2 regions of the Fructilactobacillus cliffordii genome follow, and region 1 is predicted to be linked to the other one. Evidence: riboswitches for the same ligand, from Rfam matches in the RefSeq annotation. Region 1 holds a riboswitch; the other holds the start of a gene.
What was found. Region 1 has a riboswitch for lysine ahead of lysA (diaminopimelate decarboxylase). Riboswitches for the same ligand answer to the same signal wherever they lie in the genome.

Region 1 (5,232 bases):
CTACGGCACCTTTACCGACGTGCACGCCTTCGATTACCACGGCGTTGGCGCCGACTAACACGTCATCGTCAATTTGCACTGGTTTAGCGCTAGCTGGTTCAATCACTCCAGCTAAAACAGCTCCAGCACCAATGTGAGAGTGCTTGCCGACGATGGCCCGGCCACCTAGGACCGCGCCCATGTCGATCATGGAATCGGCCCCAATTTCGGCCCCGATGTTAATCAAAGCGCCCATCATAATCACGGCGTCTTTGCCAATCTTAACCTGATCCCGAATGATAGCACCGGGTTCAATCCGGGCTTCAATGTCTTTCGTATCCAACAACGGAACGGCTGAATTCCGGCCGTCGTTTTCAATTTCGTAGTCAGTAATGTGGGAGTCGTTAGCGGCTAGGAACGGTTTGACGTCCTTCCAGTCTCCAAAGATCACGCCGGTTTGATCATTTACAAACGCGCGCAGCAAAGCCGGAAAATCAATGGCAGCAAGGTCCCCTTTGAGATAAACCTTCACGTTCGTTTTCTTTTCCGCGTTCCCGATAAATTGAATGATTTCTTGTGCGTTCATTTCAGCCATGTTTTTACTCCTTCATTAAATGTTTAGGTTAGTTTTCATCAAGGGCAACGTCTAGGTGCGTCAAGTCCGCTAACGTTTCGCGTTTCACCACAACCCGAGCTTTTCCGTTTTCAACGAAGACCACGGCAGGACGTGGATTCCGGTTGTAGTTGGAAGCCATCGAGTACCCATAAGCCCCGGTTGCTAGTACGGCAATCACGTCACCTGCTTTGACCTCAGGAAGGTGCGCATCCTTCACCAGGATGTCTCCCGATTCACAGTACTTACCAGCTACCGTGACCGTTTCGGTCTTTTCGGGATGGACATTGTCGGCGGCCACTGCTTCGTAAGCTGCACCATAAAGGGCGGGGCGAATGTTATCGCCCATTCCGCCGTCGACCGCTACGTACTTGCGAATTTCTGAAATCGTCTTTTGCGATCCGACCCGGTAAAGACTCACGCCGGCGGGACCGGCAATTGAACGACCCGGTTCGATCCAGACCGCTGGTAACGGTAAGTCGTTGGCTTCCGTTTCTTCCTTCAAGGTCGTTAAAATCTGTTCCACAAATTCTTCTGGACGAATCGGGTGATCGTCATCCGTATACTGGATTCCAAAGCCCCCTCCAACGTTCACCACCTGTGGCGTGTAGTTAAACTCATCGCGCCACCGCTTCATTAACTGCACCAGTTTCTGGGTTTCAATCTTAAAGCCGTCGGTCGCAAAAATTTGCGAACCAATGTGGGAATGAACTCCCTGCAGATGCATCCGCGGTTGGTCTAACACCAATTGCAGCGCTTGGTCCTCTTGACCGGTCAAGAGGTCAAACCCAAACTTACTGTCCTGTTGACCAGTTTGGATGAATTCGTGGGTGTGGGCCGAAACGGCTGGAGAAACCCGTAGCATTACGTTAATTTCCGCGTCTTCTTCCTCTAGGACCCGGGCTAACAATCCAATTTCATAGAAGTTATCGAGCATAATCGTGCCGACGTGATGCCGGACGGCCATTTGTAACTCTTCGTAAGATTTGTTGTTCCCGTGGAAACTAACTTTTTCCATCGGGAAATCCGCTTTGATGGCCGTCGCTAATTCACCGGCCGAAACCACGTCAATGTGCGCGTGTTCCTGGTTAACCACCTGGTACATGGCGACACAGGCAAAGGCCTTGCTGGCGTAACTAACTGCGTAGTCCACATGTTGTTCTTCAAACACCCGGGCAAAGGCCCGAATCTGCTGGCGAATCTTAGCCACATCATAGACTTGCAGCGGGGTGCCAAATTCATCTGCAAGCTTCGTGGCCGGGATGCCACCAATTAATAATTGATTATCCTGAACTTCATCACTACTTAACATTCTTTTTCCTCCTCAATCGCTATAACCAAACAAAAAGGGCCTTTCGGTACGGAAGCTCCGTCCAAAAGACCCTATTGTCGCAGGTTAGAATCGATTTTATGAATAGCTCCCCGGGAACTGAATCCCGACAGTCCGCAGTCTCTTAAACTACGTCCCAGTTATCTAAGGTCCATCTCCCCTAGCACTTCGGCACGGAACCCTTTCCCTAGCTTCAAAGTTGGATGGCAACTCCCCTAAGTACTTTTATCCCGTGCGACCTCTATTTGATTTGTTTCCAGCATAACGAAAAAGCCCCCAGCCGTCAACCTCTTGCTAGCTTCCTGACCTAAATTTCTTTATTTCTATATAGAGTTTGCCAAAAATGTCCGTTATTGCGCATAATTGAGTTGCACAATTAAAAAAATGATGATAGTTTCACTAGTAATCCAACCAACGAGGTTAAATAATCTATGAAAGTAGTTAAATTTGGGGGCAGTTCGTTAGCGGACGCCACCCAGTTCGAAAAAATCATCCACATTATCCAACAAGATCCAGAGCGCCGGGCCATCGTAGTTTCGGCCCCCGGAACCCGGTTTAAGGGCGACATCAAGGTTACGGACTTACTGATTCAGTATTCAGAAGCAGTAAAAAAACGGGCCGCCGTAGCCGACCTACAAGCAGAAATCATTGCCCGGTATCAAAACATTGCCGAACATTTTAACGTACCGGCAGCCGTCATGGACCACATTCAAGCGGTCATTCAGGGCTTAGCTACCCAAACTTATCCAGATTACGCCCACCAACTAGCAACTTTTAAAGCCCATGGTGAGTATCTGAACGCCTACCTGTTAAGTCAGATTCTAGTCAAGCTCGGACTTCCCACCCAGTTCATGGACCCTAAAGAAATCGGCTTTAACGTGGCTGGCCCCGTCAACGATGCCCACGTTACAGATGACACTTACGACCACCTTGCCACTTACCGAGACAATCCCGACTACATGGTTTTTCCCGGCTTCTTTGGAATTAATGAGGATGATGGGACGATTGCAACCTTCTCGCGGGGTGGATCTGACATTACCGGTTCGATTGTCGCCAAGGGGCTGCACGCCGAAGTTTACGAGAACTTTACGGACGTCAACGCGATTTACTCGGTTGATCCTCACATTGTTTCCCAACCCAAGGGAATCCAAACGATGACCTACCGGGAAATGCGAGAACTGTCCTACGCCGGATTTTCCGTCTTTCACGACGAGGCGTTGCTTCCGGCCATCGATGCTCAGATTCCAATTAACGTCAAAAACACCAACCAACCGGATTTACCCGGAACCTTGATTGTGCCGGAAAAGGGCTTTAAACCAAAGGGCTTTATCACCGGGGTAGCCAGTTCAAAGGGCTTTTCCGCCCTCTACCTACACCGCTATCTGCTCAACAAGGAAGTCGGTTTCACCCTAAAACTGCTCCAAATTTTGTACAAATACGGGATTTCTTACGAACACATGCCATCTGGGATTGACGATTTAACCATCATCTTTGATAACAAGCAGCTGACCCCACAAAAGGTCAAGGCGATGTGCAATGACATCAGAAACGAACTCCATCCTGACCAGTTAGAATGGATTGACCACTATGCCATCATTATGATCGTCGGCGAAGGGATGCAACTGAGTCCAAACACGATTGAAAAAATCATCCGCCCCCTGACCGACCACAACATTAACATTCACATGATTAACGAAGGTGCTTCCAAAATCTCAATTATGCTGGGCACCGATGAGGCTGATGCACAAAAATCGGTCAAACTCATCTACCAGCACTTCTTTGATAACAACCGGATTTTTAATTACTAACAGGAGATCTTAATTATGCCAACTTTACGCAAAGTCCATGGCTCTGAAAATCGCTTTTTCATCTTGGATCGGACTCAATTCGATCCTGAACCCACCCTCGACCAAATTTCACAGTTAGCCGTGCAGCTAAAACAAAGTGACGACGACCGTTTTAACGATATCGACGGCATCCTAGTCGTTGATCACTCCGACCATCTGGGGTGTACCGGCAAGATGACGGTAGTTAACGCTGACGGTAGTATTGCTTCCATGTGTGGAAACGGCTTGCGGACGGTCGCTCGCTACCTTGCCGAACAAAGTGGTCAAACGAAATTTTTAGTCGAAACCCAAGACGCTGATTTACATGTGGAACAAGCTGAAACATTAGCACCGGAAGTACCAGCATTTGGGGTCGAAATTGCCCCGGTGCGTTTCAACGCGGCTGCCTTTCCGTTTGCAGAACTTGACGGCAACACGGTCTTAAACCGACCGTTGCCCCAACTTGCCCCAGACCTTGATTTTACCGCGATTGCAGTTCCTAATCCCCACTTGATTAGTTTCATGGACCACGAAACTTTAACCGGTGGTTTACAGTCCCAATTAGGTCCCTACTTAAACGGCCAAAACCCGTACTTTCCTGACGGAGTAAACCTCAACTTTGCCGAAATTCTAGGTCCGGACGAACTCTTCGTCAAAACCTACGAACGGGGCGTGGGCTTCACTAATGCCTGTGGAACTGGAATGACCGCTACCAGTCTCGCCTACGTTTTAAACCACGACCAGGGCGACTTTGACCACGTCGTAACCGTTTACAATCCGGGCGGAATGGTGAAGGTTCACGTGGCGCGGACTGGTCAGGATTACGCACTGCGCTTGATTGCCAATGCCACCACTCTCGGCAACTGGACCATTGGCGATAACGCCCTCTTGAACGGTCAGTTTGACCAAGGTGATTACCAACCCACCACGGAAGAAATTGCTTACCAAAATTGGGTCAAATCACTGCAAACTAACTAAAACCAAAAAAACTCGTCTTCTTCGTGGAAGGCGAGTTTTTTAATTGAAGTCATTTCACTTTACTTACTAAAAATAAGTGGGTATACTAAGACTATTCAAAATACATAAAGGAGTTAAACACTATGACAACTGTAAACGTAATCTTAGGAAGTGTCCGTGAACCATCGATGGGAGACCGTCTCTTCCAATACCTGCAACGGAACCAAGCTGAGCTAGAAAAGGCTAGCAACGTCAGCTTAAAATTCTTAAAGGTCAGTGACTACCAGCTAGACCCTTATACAGAGGCCCTACCACCAATGGGAACGCCTGATTATCCCAACGGTTTAGCGGACAACGCCCAACGATGGGTCGAAGACGTTTCGGCTGGTGACGGGATTTTGCTGTTAACCCCCGAATACGACTACTCGGTTCCGGGAGCTTTAAAGAATGCCTTTGACTACCTGGGATCGGGAGTTAGCGATACGCCGATTCAAACGATTAGTTACTCAATGGGTTCGTTTGGAGGA
Region 2 (5,232 bases), 380 kb from region 1:
ACTTCCAAATCGTGGGTCATGGCAGCCGTAAAACTCATGTCACTCGAAGTTAACGTAATGACATGGTACGGCAGGCCCAATTTTTGTAATGAGCTTTCTGCTTGGTGCGTAATGTTTTCCAGGGCATCCCAGGAATCTTCGGGCTTTGTGAATTGCACCATTTCGACCTTGTTAAACTGGTGCAACCGGATTAAGCCCTTGGTATCCCGTCCGGCACTTCCAGCTTCAGAACGAAAGGCAGGAGTTAAGGCCGTAAACTTCACTGGTAGTTTATCTGCAGGAATCACTTCATCACGATAGAAGTTTACTAAGGGAACTTCGGCCGTCGGAATCATGGTTAAATCACTGCCCGCAATTTCAAACCCGGCCTTGGTTTCCAAGAACTTCGGAAATTGTCCGGTTCCGTACATCGAATCCGAGTTCACCATGTATGGTGGTAAAACTTCTGTGTAGCCAGCTTTATCATTTTCATCCAGGTAGAAGTTATACACAGCCCGTTCTAACATGGCTCCGGCCCCGAGGTAGTAAACAAACCGGCTGCCCGCTACCTTGGAACTACGTTGAAAGTCCAAAATATCGAGCTCTTCCCCGATTTCCCAATGAGCCTTGGGCGTAAAGTCAAATTGACGAGGATTTCCAACTTTACGTAATTCGACAGCCCCATCCTCAGTTAAGCTAACTGGAACTTGATCGTTCGGAATGTTAGGCAGGTGGGCAGCTACATCATGTTGTTCGGCTTCTACCTTTTCTAAGTCCTGGTCTAACTGTTTGATTTCAGCGCCGACTTCCCGCATCCGTTTGATGGGTGCTTCGGCATCCTCTTTGTTGCGTTTTAATTGCGAAATTTGGTCCGAAACCTCATTTCGTTCGGCCTTTAACTGTTCGGTTTGCACAATTAAATCCCGTCGTTGTTGGTCTAATTCCAATAATTGATCAATCGTTTCTGGACTCACACCCCGGGTGGCCAGCTTTTCCTTAATCCAATCTGGTTTTTGCCGAATTAACTTAATGTCTAACATATTAATAATCTCCTCGTATGCTTCGCTCTTTTTCTGCATGAAAAAAGACCCCGTCCCACAATTGGGACGAAGGTCTTTGTTCGCGGTACCACCCAAGTTCCTGACTAATCAATAGCCAAGCCCTCAATTTGATGGTAACGGTATCACCGTGCAGGATTAACTGCCCTTAAAACGTAGCGGAAATTTCGAACGATGACTTCCACCCACCGTCATCTCTCTGTGGTTCTACTAAAACTACGCTATCAGTTTTCATTTTCTTTATTATACAATACTTACCCCAAAATTTGGGCAATTTTTTGATCCACCAGCCGAAAAATTTGCTCCCGGGCTTGTGGATTATCCACAAACTCCAGTTGATCACCGTCAATTTCTAGCTTGGGCGATAGGTCATACTGAGCAAACCACTGATCGTAACGCCGATTAAGTTCTCGATAGTAATCATACAGACTCGCATCGTGCTCAATCTGTTCGTAACTACGACCCCGTTTTTTAATCCGGGCTAACATCGTTTCAAAGGAAACGTGCAAGTAGATTAAAAGATCAGGAATCTTTTGATAATCATCGGGAGACACCGGATCCAACATATTGGCCAGTAACGAGTCGTACGTTTCTACTTCCGTCTTGGTGGAACGACCTAAATCCGCGTTTAAATGAAACAACAACGAGTCTTCAAATAAGGACCGGTCCATCACGCTGTACTGGTTAGCGTTGGCCTCCTTAATCGCATCCAGTCGTTTGTTTAAAAAGTAGATCTGCAACAAAAAGGCGTACTTTTGCGGATCCTGATAAAACAACGGCAGAATCTCATTATCATCCACTGATTCATAAAAAGCGGGCGCGTTCAAATGCTCCGCTAACAGCGTGGTTAACGTCGTCTTCCCCGCTCCAATTGGTCCCGATAAAACAATCATGGTGCATCCTCCATTGACACTGATTTACAAAGCACCTTCCATTGTAGCATTAATCCTGGTCTTTGTTTTCCTGACTTAAGTCAGCCGGAGCAACGTCAACCTGGTCCAATGGAATCAAATGCGTATGCTTAACCAATTTGTAACCAATGTAGAGCGCCAAAACCAGCGGCACGCTGATGTACGTTACCGCAATTTGGAACCATTGACCGTGAACGAAGGCACCCACGTCTTGGCCAAAGATTACCACGATACACAAAATCAAACAGAGAATCGGTCCAAATGGGAACCAGGTCGCGTGATACTTCAGTTCGTCGAGATGGTGTCCCTGGGCAATAAAGGCCCGCCGGAAGCGATAGTGGGAAAGTGCAATCCCGAACCAGGCAATGAACCCAGTTAATCCGGAAGCAGCGACTAACCACAGGTAAATCTGCGGACCCATGAAACTAGTTAAGAAGGTTAATAACGCTACAGCGGTCGTAGCCAACAAGGCTAAGAAAGGAATCCCGCGCTTGGAAACCTTACCAAACATTTTCGGGGCGTAACCCTCGTCCGCCATGGAATAGAGCATCCGGGTCGAAGCGTACATCCCAGAGTTGGCCGATGAAATCACGGAGGTTAAAATAACCGCATTCATGACACTGGCCGCTGCCGCCAATCCGGCCCGTTCAAACACAATTGTAAAGGGACTGATCGAAACGTCACTCGCAGATGAACCTAGCAGATCTGGACTCGTGTACGGAATTACCGCCGCAATCACGAAGATCGCGAGGAAGTAAAAGAGAATAATCCGCCAGAAAACTTCGTGAATGGCCTTGGGCACACTCTTGCGCGGATCATCAGCTTCTCCAGACGTAATCCCAACCAGTTCAGTTCCCTGAAACGAGAACCCGGCGACCACGAACACGCTGATGATTCCCGGAATTCCGTGCACAAACGGCGCATCTTTATAGGTAAAGTTACTCAAGCCGGTGGCGTGCCCGCCCATAATCCCAAAGATGGTTAAGAATCCCACGATGAGGAAGATGATGATGGTAATCACCTTGATCAACGACATCCAAAACTCGGTTTCTCCAAAGGCCGACACGGCTAACGCGTTAATCACAAAGATTAGCGTTAACGCAATCGCACTCCAAATCCAGGCCGGAAAATGTGGGAACCAAAACGCCATGACCAACGAAACGGTCGAAACGTCCACCGCCACGGTAATCGCCCAGTTAAACCAGTAGTTCCAGCCCATCGCAAACCCCAATGCGGGATCCACGTACTTCGCCGCATAGGTTGAAAACGACCCAGAAACCGGCAAGTTCGTGGCCATTTCTCCCAAACTAGTCATCAAGAAGTACACCATGATTCCCATTAAAATGTAGGCAACCAGGGCGCCTCCCGGACCAGCCTTACTGATGGCTCCTCCACTGGCAACAAACAAACCAGTTCCGATACAGCCACCGAGGGCAATCATCGACACGTGCCGGGACTTTAAGCCCCGCTTCACGTGCTGAGTTACCTTTTCTTCTGCCATTCTTTTTTCCTCCTCTTATATGTCTAATCCCCTTGGTCAACAACTAAAAAGGGACCCTTCCTAATCCAGAAGAGTCCCCACTTTGATATTCGGGTTAGTCCGTTAAAGCGCTCCGCATCAAGTGCGACAGTCCTTGATTTCTTCAACCAAGGCCCAACCAGCCCGGTTCCACCCGGCTAGTTTCGGCAACGTTCCCTTTCCAACTATTTCTTCGGAGTGGTCCCCTCCCTAGCTGTACTGATGAAAATTGCTCCTCTTCTTAGATTCTAAGTTATTCAATTCCTTCCCAGTATATGGGTTTCTGTGCGGAATTGCAAATCGTCCTAACATCAACTGGGTCCTGGCTCTGTTATACTAAAGCAAAATTGCTAAAGGAGTGTTTATGATGACCACCAAGCAGGCTTTACTGATTATTGACTATACCAACGATTTTGTTGCAGATGACGGAGCATTAACCCTGGGTAAAACAGCGCAAGCGGCTGAACCCACAATTATCAATCTTGCCAATCAATTCGCTGAAAGAGGCGATGTTGTCATTCTCCCCACTGATTTACACCAACAAGACGATCCCTACCATCCAGAATCCAAGCTCTTTCCCCCTCACAACCTCAAAGATACTTGGGGCCGGGAGTTTTACGGGCAGCTCCAACCCTGGTACAACGAACACCAAGCCGACCCCAACGTGTGGGAAATGGACAAAACGCGGTACAGTTCCTTTGCTGGGACCGATTTAGACTTGCAGCTGCGGGCCCGTGGCATCACCGAACTCCATTTAACCGGAGTTGCTAGTGACATCTGCCTGCTGCACACTGCGGTCAGCGCCTACAATCTGGGTTACCAACTGGTGATTCATCCTAAGGCAACCGCCGGCTTTTCGCCTGAAAACCAAGAATTTGCCTTGCAACACTTTCAAAATGCCCTCGGGGCTCGCATTGCAGATTAATTAAAACCAAAAAACGCTCTTCCGGTTTAATGCGGAAGAGCGTTTTTTGGTTAGCTAAATTAAACACTTTATTCAGATTGATCTCGTTGTTGCAACTTCGAATGCCACAATCCATAGGTAAAATACACGATTAAACCAATCACAATCCACAATCCGACCGCCAGCTTGGTGGCATTAGGTAGCATGATGATGAAATAGATGCTACACAAGCCGGCCAGAATTGGAAGGACCGGGTACCACGGCATCTTAAACCCATCGTTCGGGATGTCTTTGCGCTTTCGTAGCGGAATAATGCCAAAGGAGATGCAGGCAAAGGCCAGCAACGTTCCGGCGTTAATCAAGGATGCCAGTTGTTCCAGTGGTACTACTCCGGCAAAGAAGGCTTGGACGACCAACGCGATTACCACGGCATTCCGAGGCACCTTGGTCTTTTCATCCACCTGCCCCATTTTCTTCGAAAGCAGGCCATCACGACCCAGCGCATAGACCAACCGAGAGCCCCCGAAGAACATGGTTACCATGGCGGTAAAGATTCCAAACAACGCTCCAATTGTGATCAACTTGTTCCAACCATCTAGGTGAACAACGTGTAGCGCATAAGCAGCCGGATCGTCAACGTTTAGTTGCGTATAGTGCACCATTCCAACCAAGACCAACGAAAAGGCCACGTAAAGGACTACTGCAATTAACACGGTCCCCAAAATCCCGCGCACCACGTTGCGTTTCGGGTTAATCGTTTCCGCCGAGTTGGCAGCCAACGCGTCAAACCCGATGAAGGCAAAGAAGACGGTGGCAGCCGCAGTTGAAATTCCCCCAAGTCCGAAGGGTGCTCCGCGAAAT

Region 2: linked by a shared signal. The riboswitch ahead of M3M38_RS05920 (amino acid permease) and the one ahead of lysA (diaminopimelate decarboxylase) in region 1 are both predicted to bind lysine.

What each region holds. Positions count from the first base shown of each region.
Region 1 is NZ_CP097117.1:822,235-827,466, forward strand. Features, by position in the region: gene dapD (2,3,4,5-tetrahydropyridine-2,6-dicarboxylate N-acetyltransferase) at 1-574, opposite strand, end outside; gene lysA (diaminopimelate decarboxylase) at 603-1,904, opposite strand; lysine riboswitch at 2,000-2,174, opposite strand; gene M3M38_RS04135 (aspartate kinase) at 2,354-3,730, shown strand; gene dapF (diaminopimelate epimerase) at 3,746-4,726, shown strand; gene M3M38_RS04145 (NADPH-dependent FMN reductase) at 4,849-5,232, shown strand, end outside.
Region 2 is NZ_CP097117.1:1,203,965-1,209,196, reverse strand. Features, by position in the region: gene serS (serine--tRNA ligase) at 1-1,019, opposite strand, end outside; gene M3M38_RS05925 (deoxynucleoside kinase) at 1,292-1,930, opposite strand; gene M3M38_RS05920 (amino acid permease) at 1,980-3,449, opposite strand; lysine riboswitch at 3,547-3,715, opposite strand; gene M3M38_RS05915 (cysteine hydrolase family protein) at 3,832-4,392, shown strand; gene M3M38_RS05910 (APC family permease) at 4,461-5,232, opposite strand, start outside.